DNA from 2 places in the Hafnia sp. CBA7124 genome. Region 1 is predicted to be linked to the other one. Evidence: predicted binding sites of a transcription regulator. Region 1 holds the regulator's gene; the other holds the start of a gene.
The links. The regulator ArgR, encoded in region 1, controls arginine synthesis, uptake and breakdown. The targets are predictions, from matches to a motif close to ANTGAATAAAAATACANT.

Region 1 (5,633 bases):
CTTGCTGGAGCCACGCACGAACAGGAAATCGCCTTGCAAGACTATGGGCGCTATCTTGGCACCGCATTCCAATTGATCGACGATCTCTTGGATTACGATGCAGACGGGAAAACACTGGGTAAAAATACCGGTGATGACCTGAATGAAGGAAAGCCGACATTGCCTCTGCTACATGCGATGAAGCATGGCACACCGGAGCGTTCTGCGATGATCCGTAAAGCCATCGAAGAAGGCAATGGACGCCATTTGCTTGAGCCTGTGCTGGAAACAATGCACGAAGTGGGTTCACTCACGTATACCCGCCAACGTGCAGAAGAAGAAGCCGATAAAGCGATTTTAGCGCTACAAGCATTGCCAGAATCAAGCTACAAAGAGGCACTGATTGGGCTCGCTAATATGGCGGTAGATAGAAAATTCTAATTTTCTTTTTTTAGAAACAAAAGGAAGAGCCGAAAGGCTCTTTTTTTATGTAAAATCTTTATTAAACATAATAATAGAATAAATATAACGAGTTTCTTATTATTGAAATAATTGGAAATTAATTGAAATTTAAAGAGTGTTTTTAGATAGTAGCAATACACGCAAACCCTATTTCTCTCCCCTGTTTATGTGTCATTGCAAAGGAATGAATTATGGCAGAGAGTCAATGCCTAGAAGATTGGCATCATGCAGATATTATTGCTGCATTACATAAAAGAAATATTACGCTCAGTGGGTTATCAAGAGCCTCAGGGCTCTCAAGTACCACGCTATCGAATGCCTTGACTCGCCCTTGGCCAAAAGGTGAGTTAATTATTGCTCACGCCTTAGGGATACACCCTTCTGAAATATGGCCAAGTCGCTATTTTGATATCAGTACGCATCAACTGATTGATAGACAGCGGCTCATGCGCCAACGCAAACCAAAAAAAATAAAACCGCCAGCAATCAAAGCCGGCGGTTAAATTCAGATGGAACAGGTAAACGGGTGTATTGACCACCCGTATTCCATCAACAATTATTTGTTAACGAAGGTTTCGCCCAGTTCGATATCTTTATGCAGAACATCTAACATACCTTCCAGCGCTTTTTGTTCAAAGGCGCTCAAAGTACCAATAGATTTGCGTTCAACAATGCCTTCTTTACCCAGCAGCAATGGCTGTGCGAAGAAACGAGCATATTTGCCATCACCTTCAACGTAAGCACATTCCACAACGTTGCTTTCGCCCTGCATAGCGCGGACCAGAGACAAACCGAAACGTGCCGCAGCTTGGCCCATAGACAGCGTTGCTGACCCGCCACCGGCTTTAGCTTCAACAACCTCGGTCCCCGCGTTTTGAATACGTTTGGTCAGATCGGCAACTTCCTGCTCAGTGAAGCTCACACCAGGGATCTGAGACAGCAGTGGCAAAATAGTCACGCCAGAGTGGCCGCCAATAACAGGCACTTCAACTTCTGCCGGATTTTTGCCTTTCAGTTCACCAACAAAAGTATTTGAACGGATAACGTCCAGAGTGGAAATACCGAACAGTTTATCTTTGTTATAAACACCGGCTTTCTTCAGCACTTCTGCTGCGATAGCTACCGTGGTGTTCACTGGGTTAGTGATGATGCCTACACAAGCTTTAGGACACGTGCTAGCAACCTGCTCAATCAGATTACGTACGATACCGGCGTTCACATTAAACAGGTCGGAGCGATCCATACCCGGTTTACGAGCAACACCCGCAGAAATCAATACGATATCCGCGCCTTCCAAAGCAGGGCGCGCATCTTCACCGCTGAAACCTTTGATTTTAACGGCTGTTGGGATGTGGCTGAGATCGACGGCGACACCTGGGGTGACTGGCGCAATATCATAAAGGGAGAGTTCTGAACCTGAAGGAAGCTGAGTTTTGAGAAGAAGGGCTAAAGCCTGACCAATACCGCCGGCTGCGCCGAGAACTGCAACTTTCATTCTATACTCCTTGATTTATCTTTAATTTAAGAGTGCCGTGAATGCATTACCGCGCACCTTAGTCCATCATGTCTTAAAAAACAATCTGTTAACACAAAGATTGGGATATGACGCACTAATTCCATGTCCTACTGCAAGGTTTATAATAAAAAATAGCTTATGCATGAAAGATATAGGGCCACAGAGTAGGAATTCGTTGCGCACTTATCACAGCTCATTACCCAGCCATTACATTACACCCTTCTTTTACATCACAACAACATCATTTTAATAACAATCTATTTACGAATGCCGATGACATAACCAAAGTTCCCGCTAACATATTCATTTTATGGGCAAGGTGGTAAAATCATCCCCTTGCCGGTTTGAACTCTATAGTGACCGACTTAACGTTTTCCGCACTTAAATTGCATAAAAATTCATTATTACGCATAATAATGTTCTCTATTTCTATTCCTACGGTGAAGAATGCGAACTCCAACAAAACAAGAAGACTTGATCAAGGCATTCAAGGCGCTGCTCAAAGAAGAGAAATTCAGTTCTCAGGGTGAGATCGTGCAGGCTCTGCAAGATGAAGGCTTTGAGAATATCAACCAATCCAAAGTATCTCGTATGCTGACCAAATTTGGTGCCGTCCGTACACGAAATGCCAAAATGGAGATGGTGTACTGCCTGCCAGCAGAACTTGGCGTTCCGACTACGAGCAGCCCGTTGAAGAATCTGGTTCTCGACGTGGATTACAACGAATCCGTTGTCGTTATCCATACCAGCCCAGGCGCAGCGCAATTAATTGCACGCCTATTGGATTCATTAGGCAAATCAGAAGGGATTTTGGGAACTATCGCAGGTGACGACACAATTTTCACCACGCCTGCAAAAGGGTTCTCCGTTGAGCAGCTGCACGACGCTATTTTGTCGCTGTTTGATCAAGAACTGTAATCCTGTTCTCAGGCCTGATATCTGTCAGGCCTATGATTGTCCCCGTCCGCCCTCCTTAAAGTTGCCGTACTCTTTTCCGCTTAATTACACAACTCATACAGCATGATTCGCTACTTCAAATAGCATTAATGGTCAATCAGTCCTATATCCATATTCCTGCCGGTCACAAACGCTACGGACCGCACATTTTGCAACATGATGTTACTTTATTGATTTAATTAGACTTTAGTCTTAAAAGTGTGTTTTTTGCGCTGTTTTTATTCCATTTAGATCTATTCATCAAAACAATACCAAACAAATAAACCTAACAAACCATTAGCTCGCTATTAATTTTTCGAGTTACTAGGTGTACACTTGTTTTCGTGATTTGAATCACAGTTCAAAACTAAATAAAACAATATCTGAGGGATACATCATGAAAATTAAAACTACTGTTGCAACTCTAGCCGTTCTTTCTTCTCTTTCTTTCGGCGCATTCGCTGCTCAGTTGGTTGATAACGCACAGGCATCAAAAATGCAGCCTGTTGGCACCATCAGCGTAAGCGGCGTAAGCGCAGCTCCTTCTGATATCAGAGCGGCTCTGTCAGCTAAAGCTGATGCGCAAGGCGCAACAGCTTACCGCGTAGTTGAAGCCCGCAACGAAGGCTCATTCCACGCAACTGCTGAAATCTACAAATAAAATACGGATTCACCTGCTTTGCGGAGCACAAACTCCGTAAATGAATCGCTAAAGTTAAACCGCAGTGACCAAAAGAATATCGTCATTGAATCTAAGATCGAAGTACTGCGGCAGAATGAAAAATAGGAAAATAATCATGAAAATCAAAACTACCGTTGCTGCTTTAAGTCTTCTTTCTATGGTTTCTTTTGGTGCTTTTGCTGCGCAATCCATCAGCGCACAGCAGGCTTCCTCTATGCAATCCATTGGCACTATAACCATCAGTGGTATCGATGGTTCGCCTTCAGATATCAAAGCACAGCTGTCCGATAAAGCTGACGCCAAAGGCGCTACCGCATTCCATATCGTTGAAGCTCATTTGGATGGCAACTACCACGCCACCGCTGAGATTTACCGTTAATTATTAAGATGTTTCATCATAAGGCTGGCGCTTCCTGTGTCTAACCCGATTCAGCCAGCTAACACTCTCGTCTAACCCGACGAACCCCATTGCCTCCGCTTGCGGAGGCTTTTTTTTATCAAAATATCAGGCACAAAAAAGCCGTGGACTAAGCCACGGCTGATTCATTAGAGCGGCAACTTACTGTTGCTCAGCAATCTCTTGCTTGTGCTCAAGTGCTTTCAACAATTTGCTATGGATCCCTTCAAAGCCACCGTTGCTCATCACCAAAATATAATCGCCAGGCTGCGCTGTTTTAGCGATCATATCTACCAGAACATCAACGTCGGCGCTCCAGTGAGCCGGCTGAACACAAGCCTCTGCCACTTCAGTGACCAGCCACGGAATGTGATGTGGCTGGAATAAGAAGACCTCATCCGCACGGCCAAGCGCCGGGGCTAGGTCATTCTTAGATACGCCCATTTTCATAGTATTAGAGCGCGGTTCCAACACAGCAAGAATGCGTGCGGTTCCACCGACTTTGCTGCGTAAAGCCGCCAGCGTTGCCAAAATAGCCGTAGGATGGTGTGCAAAATCATCGTAAACCTTCACGCCAAAGGCTTCGCCACGAAGCTCTAAACGACGACGGGCATTGATAAAGCTTCCCAAGGCACGGCAAGCATCGACAGGCAACACGCCAACATGACGGGCAGCGGCAATCGCCATCAAGCCGTTATGCATATTGTGCTCACCCACTAAGCCCCAGCTAACCTCTCCCACGACTTCACCATCCAGCAAAACTTCGTAATGGCTAGCATCTGGATTGAGTTTACGCGCGTTCCACGTTCCCTCTTCACCACTAAGCTCTTGCTCACTCCAGCAACCCATCCCCATAACCTGTTTCAGATTGGCATCGTTGCTCGGCAAAATAATACGGCCTTTGCCCGGTACCAAACGAACTAGATGATGGAACTGTTTCTGGATCGCTTTAAGATCGTCGAAAATATCCGCATGATCAAACTCAAGATTATTGAGGATCAACGTACGCGGGCAGTAGTGCACAAACTTGGATCGTTTATCAAAGAAGGCACAATCGTACTCATCGGCCTCGATCACAAAGAATGGGCTGTTGCCCATACGAGCGGAAACGTCAAAGTTTCCAGGAACGCCACCAATCACAAAGCCTGGCTCATAGCCGCACTCTTCCAAGATCCAAGTGACCATCCCTGCCGTTGTGGTTTTGCCGTGGGTACCTGCAACCGCAATCACCCAACGATGGCGTAGAACTTCATCATGCAGCCACTGTGGACCAGAAACGTATGGGATCCCCTGCTCCAGAATAACTTCCACGCAAGGGTTGCCACGCGTCATTGCGTTACCAATGATCACCAAATCAGGTGCAGGATCTAAATGGGAAGGATCATAACCTTCCATCAATGTGATCCCTTCTTTTTCAAGCAGCGTGCTCATCGGAGGATAAACATTGGCATCAGAACCCGTCACTTCATGTCCTAACGTCCGAGCCAGCAAAGCAAGGCCGCCCATAAATGTGCCGCAGATTCCAAGAATATGAATGCGCATATCGTTTCCAGTTGATTACATCGAGTCAGTTCACATTCTAACGCTGTGAACGGCTTAGGCGAAATGGAATTACCTAGGAATCACTTTATACATTGGCTAGAATAGCTGCGAAAACGTTG
Region 2 (5,633 bases), 1.1 Mb from region 1:
TATTTTAAATAAACTTAATTTTATCCCAACAAATTAACGTTTTTTATGGGGTATGAAATGAAACCAACCGTCGTCATAGCGCTCGGGGGAAACGCTATTTTACAGCGTGGAGAAATTCTTTCGGCTCAAAACCAGTACAAAAATATCGCTCAGGTGGCTGAGGTGGTTGCTGGGCTAGCCAACGATTATCGCGTCGTGATTGTGCATGGCAACGGCCCGCAGGTGGGATTGCTAGCGCTGCAAGGTGCGCTAGATCAGCAAACCCCAGCGTATCCGCTGGATATTTTAGTGGCTGAAACGCAAGGAATGTTGGGCTATATGATTGCTCAGTCGTTAGGGCAGAAAGAGAACATTCCTCAGGTGGTTAGCCTGCTGACGCGTATTGAAGTTGAGGCAGACGATCCTGCATTCCAGCAGCCGAGTAAATTTATTGGCCCTGTCTATCTGCCTGACCAACAGCATGAACCTAAACTCCGCTATGGTTGGACGATGAAAGCGGATGGCCAATATTTTCGTCGCGTGGTGGCTTCGCCTAAGCCGAGAAAAGTGGTTGAGCTGGCCTCGATCAAGTGCCTGTTAGATAGCGATCATATTGTGGTTTGTGCGGGCGGCGGTGGAATGCCGGTTGTCGCAAGCCAACAGGGATATTGCGGTGTTGAAGCTGTTATTGATAAGGATTTATCAGCCGCGTTGTTAGCCGAAGAGTTACATGCGGAATATTTAATGATTTTGACCGATGCGGATGCGGTTTATCAGGATTGGGGAACGCCACAGGCGCGGGCATTACGACATGTTACCCCTGAGGTATTGCGCCCGTTTGCGGCTCCTGATGGCGCGATGGGGCCGAAGGCAGAGGCGGTGATTGCGTTTGTTGAACAAACGGGCGGAACGGCATTTATCGGTGCATTAGCTGATGCCGAAGCGATTTTACGTCGGGAGAAAGGCACCTGTATTACACCAGAAACTGCGGCTGTTCTATAAAACAAAATCAGCGCGCCGTGAATATCAGGCGCGCTGATTTATTGAGTTATTACAGTTTGCCTAACGTCGCTACCATCACGGCTTTAATGGTGTGCAGACGATTTTCCGCTTCGTCAAACACGATGCTGTGCTCGGATTCAAATACTTCGTCGGTGACTTCCATACCGCCATTCAGCCCATATTGCTCGGCCATCTGTTTGCCCACGGCGGTTTGATCGTCATGGAAAGCCGGTAAACAGTGCAGGAATTTCACCTGCGGGTTGCCGGTCAGTTTGATGACGTTCATGTTGATTTGATAAGGCAGCAGTTGGGCAATACGTTCTTTCCACACCTCTTTTGGTTCGCCCATGGAAACCCAAACGTCGGTGTAAAGGAAATCGGCGTCTTTCACGCCTTCCGCCAGATCTTCGGTTAAAACCAGCTTCGCGCCGGTTTTGTCGGCTATTGCCTGACATTGAGCCACCAGTTCGGCCTCCGGCCAGCAGGCTTTTGGCGCAACGAGACGCAGCTCCATCCCCATCAGCGCCGCGCCTTCCAGTAATGAATTACCCATGTTATTACGCGCATCGCCAAGGTATGCCAGTTTCACCTGTGACAGCGGCTTATTTGGCATATGTTCTTGAATAGTGAGCAGGTCGGCTAAAATTTGGGTTGGATGAAACTCATTGGTTAATCCATTCCAAATCGGCACACCGGCATACTGTGCCAGGGTTTCCACCACGTCCTGCCCCCAGCCGCGATACTGGATGGCGTCGTACATTCTGCCCAGCACGCGCGCGCTGTCTTTGATGGATTCTTTGTGGCCGATTTGGCTGCCGTTTGAGCCTAAATAGGTGACATTAGCGCCTTGGTCGTAAGCGGCAACTTCGAAAGAGCAGCGGGTTCGGGTGGAGTCTTTTTCGAAGATGAGCGCGATATTTTTGCCTTTCAGCGTTTGAGGTTCATTACCTGCTTTCTTAGCCTGCTTAAGTTCAGCGGCTAAAGTGAGTAGATATGCGATATCTGCAGGCGTGAAGTCCAGTAATCTAAGAAAATGATGCTGATATAGCTGACTCATAGTGCTCATCCCCAGTTGTGTTTTTATTGTGCTGCATGAATTAATATTCACATTATGTGTATTAAAATTCAAAATCAACCCCTGAGAGATAAATATTCACGTTTCTTATGGAGGCATGAGCGCGGCTGTGGGAGAATGAAAGTAGCGTGATTGCATACAGATTGAGGACAAAGGCATGGCAAATCCTGAGCTATTAGAAGAACAACGTGAAGAAACCCGCCTGATCATTGAAGAACTGCTGGACGACGGCAGCGATCCAGACGCGTTATACACCATTGAACATCACCTTTCGGCGGATAACTTTGAGCTGTTAGAAAAAGCGGCGGTTGAAGCTTTTAAACTCGGCTACGAAGTGACTGATGCTGAAGAGCTGGAAGTTGAAGACGGTACGCTGCTGATGTGCTGCGATGTGATCAGCGAAGTTGGCCTGAATGCGGAAGTGATCGATACTCAGGTTGAACAGCTGGTGAACCTCGCTGAGAAGATGAACGTGAACTACGACGGCTGGGGCACCTACTTCGAAGATCCTAACGGTGAAGACGGTGACGACGACGAAGATGATGACGCAGAAGGCGTTGATGAGGATGACAATGGCGTTCGCCACTAATCCTTATACCCGTCATACTTCAAGCTGCTTACGCGTTGGCTACACCCGTTCACCCTAGTCACTTACTTAAGTAAGCTCCTAGGGATTCACGGGTTTGCCGCCTTCAAGCAACTTGAATTATTTAGGGTATAGATGCTGATCTTTAACATTGCATAGTTAGCATAGTTAGCATAGTTAACGTCATAGTGAGAATAGCGAATCCGGTGCCAGCGATGGCACCGGATTTTTTTATATATTAACTATGCGTGGGTCGCTAATACGCCTAAGCGGATGGCATATTTTTTAATTTTATAGTGCAGGGTCGTTCGTGAAATTCCCAGCCTTTTTGCCGCTTCTGCCACATTGCTATTCGCCTGATTCAACGCCTTTGTGATGAGCTGTTGTTCAAAATATGCGACTTGGCTGACAAGGTCGCCATCGCATTCAAATGTTCTGGCGGACATGGGCTGCTCTTCGGTAATTGGAGCTGCATTTTCAGGGAACAGTTCTGGGCATTCTTCATCGTAGGCAATGTTTTCTAATGGCCCATCGTGTTCTTGCATAATCATGCTGCGCACGATGGTATTTTCTAGCATACGCACGTTACCCGGCCATGCGCGTTTTAGCAGAATACCGCAGGCATTCTCGCTGATCCCCTGAATATCATGCTCAACATCATCGCGGTATTTATCGATGAAATAACGACTTAGCAGCAGGATATCCTCTGGGCGAGTGGAGAGCGGCGGCAGCGCCAGCATTCCGACGCCGAGCCGATAGAAGAGATCGGCACGCATTCTATTGTGTTTAATCAGCTGCGTTGGCGACTCGTTCATTGCTGCCACAATGCGCACGTTGGAGTGCAGTTCATGATTTCCGCCGAGTTTCCAGAAGCTTTTATCCTGTAGAAAACGCAGCAATTTGCTTTGCATCTCGATGGGCATGGCATTGAGCTCATCAAGAAATAGCGTGCCGCCGTCTGCCAGCTCAAGGTAGCCTTGGCTATTTTCAGCGCCGGTGAATGCCCCTTTAACGGTGCCAAATAAGGTACTTTCTATCAGCGTTGAGGGGAGCGCACCGCAGTTGAGGGCGATAAATGGCTTATTCACGCGTTTACTACAGCGATGTATTAAGCGAGCAAACAGCTCTTTGCCTGTCCCTGTTTCACCCACAATAACAACCGGAATATCGTTGACGGCTAGACGTTTAGCTTTGTCTATCAGCGCCAGCATAGCGGGATTTTCCGTAATGATATCGTGGGTGTTTTCAGCTTGATTCGAATAAAGCAGCTGGTTTAGTTCCACCACCTGCTCTTGTAGGCGGCGCACGCTAGACATATTTCTACCAATTTCAATCACGCCTACCATCTCACCGTTGCGTGCATACAGCGGCGCAGTGGTGTGCTGGTAATCCACCGCCTGCCCTTTAGCGTTGTAATAAACCTGATAATGGCCGATGTATTCCACTCCTTGTTTTAGCGAGTGCAGCATGGTGCTCTGTGATTCTTTCATCTTGGGATAGACGTCTAGCATGTGGTGGCCGAGTGCTTGCTCTACGGTATAGCCATCCAAATCTGCGCTTTCTTGGTTGTAATAAACGTATTCACCATCACGATTAATTATCGCTAACGGTTGATGAATAAGATCAAAAAAGCGCGAAAACATCTCAAGGGCATACTGCAATTCTGGGTCGAGCGGAGGCATTTTTTGGTCCTTTCACTGGGTGACGGATTTTCGTCACTTAGGCAATTTTTAGAATATATGACCGAAATTATTAGTAGGGATTTTTTTATTTTATTGATTTTAAAGATAAATAATTATGGCATGACGGTTGCAGTAACAATGTTATCTGTAGGGACATATCACGCATTAAACCATCGATAAGCAGAGGATTTTATGTCAGATAACATCGTTAAGAACTACAACCAACTGCGTCAAAATGTGATTGAGCACGATCGTCGTTTCACCAGCAACAATGGAAAACTGTGCTTTGAAGGTTTAGATGTCGAAGCACTGGCAAAAAAATACGGTACCCCGTTTTATGTGTTTTCTGAGCCTGAGATTGTGCGCAATATCAAAGAAATCGAGCAGGCTTTTTCCGCACATGCCAAAACCAAAACGTTCTTTGCCTCAAAAACCTGTTCGGTGATGGGGGTGTTAAAAGCCATCAAAGATGCGGGCATTTGTGCGGAAGCTAACTCACTTTATGAAGTGCGTAAGTGTTTGGAAATTGGTTTTTCTGGGAGCCAAATCGTATTTAACGGCGTGGTGAAAAAACCAGAAGATCTCGAATATGCGATTGATAATGAACTCTATCTGATTAACGTCGATAGCCTATATGAACTTGATCATATTGATGAAATTTCTCGTCGCCTGAAAAAAACCGCCAACGTTTGTGTGCGCGTTGAGCCAAACGTTCCTTCCGCAACGCACGCTGAGCTTGTGACCGCGTTTCATGCTAAATCAGGACTGGATCTCGAACAGGCTGAGGAAACCTGCCGCCGTATTTTACAAATGCCTTATGTGAAGCTGCGTGGTCTGCATATGCATGTGGGCGATCAGGTGCCAGAGTCTGAGCCATTTGCTAAAGCGACCAAGGTTTTGGTGGATGAATCGCGTCGTTTAGAAGAGGTTTTGGGGATCAAATTTGATTTGATCAACGTGGGGGGCGGTATTCCAGTGCCTTACAAATACGACGAAGAGAATGGCGATCCGTTAAAAGACAATATGTATGCAGGGATCACGGCTCAGGACTTTGCTGATGCGGTGATTCATGAAGTGCATAAATGGCGTACCGACGTTGAGATTTGTATTGAGCCAGGGCGCAAAGTCACGGGTTCTGCCGCTGTTCTGTTAACCGATGTTTCCTGTGAAAAACGTAAAACCAACTATGACCTAGACGGTAACGTTGAATGCCACGTTGAATGGAAGTTTGTCGATGCAGGCTACAGCGTATTGTCTGATAGCCAGCATTTCGATTGGTTCTTCTATGTCTATAACGCCTCTCGGATCA

Region 2: a site for ArgR is predicted at 2,094-2,111, ahead of argF (ornithine carbamoyltransferase). Genes of this name have one in related genera too.

What each region holds. Positions count from the first base shown of each region.
Region 1 is NZ_AP017469.1:548,232-553,864, reverse strand. Features, by position in the region: gene ispB (octaprenyl diphosphate synthase) at 1-420, shown strand, start outside; gene CPY98_RS02580 (helix-turn-helix transcriptional regulator) at 633-944, shown strand; gene mdh (malate dehydrogenase) at 998-1,936, opposite strand; gene argR (transcriptional regulator ArgR) at 2,405-2,875, shown strand; gene yhcN (peroxide/acid stress response protein YhcN) at 3,291-3,554, shown strand; gene yhcN (peroxide/acid stress response protein YhcN) at 3,691-3,954, shown strand; gene mpl (UDP-N-acetylmuramate:L-alanyl-gamma-D-glutamyl-meso-diaminopimelate ligase) at 4,135-5,514, opposite strand.
Region 2 is NZ_AP017469.1:3,987,701-3,993,333, reverse strand. Features, by position in the region: gene CPY98_RS18105 (carbamate kinase) at 58-981, shown strand; gene argF (ornithine carbamoyltransferase) at 1,031-2,047, opposite strand; gene rraB (ribonuclease E inhibitor RraB) at 2,214-2,645, shown strand; gene CPY98_RS18090 (sigma-54-dependent Fis family transcriptional regulator) at 2,885-4,324, opposite strand; gene lysA (diaminopimelate decarboxylase) at 4,517-5,633, shown strand, end outside.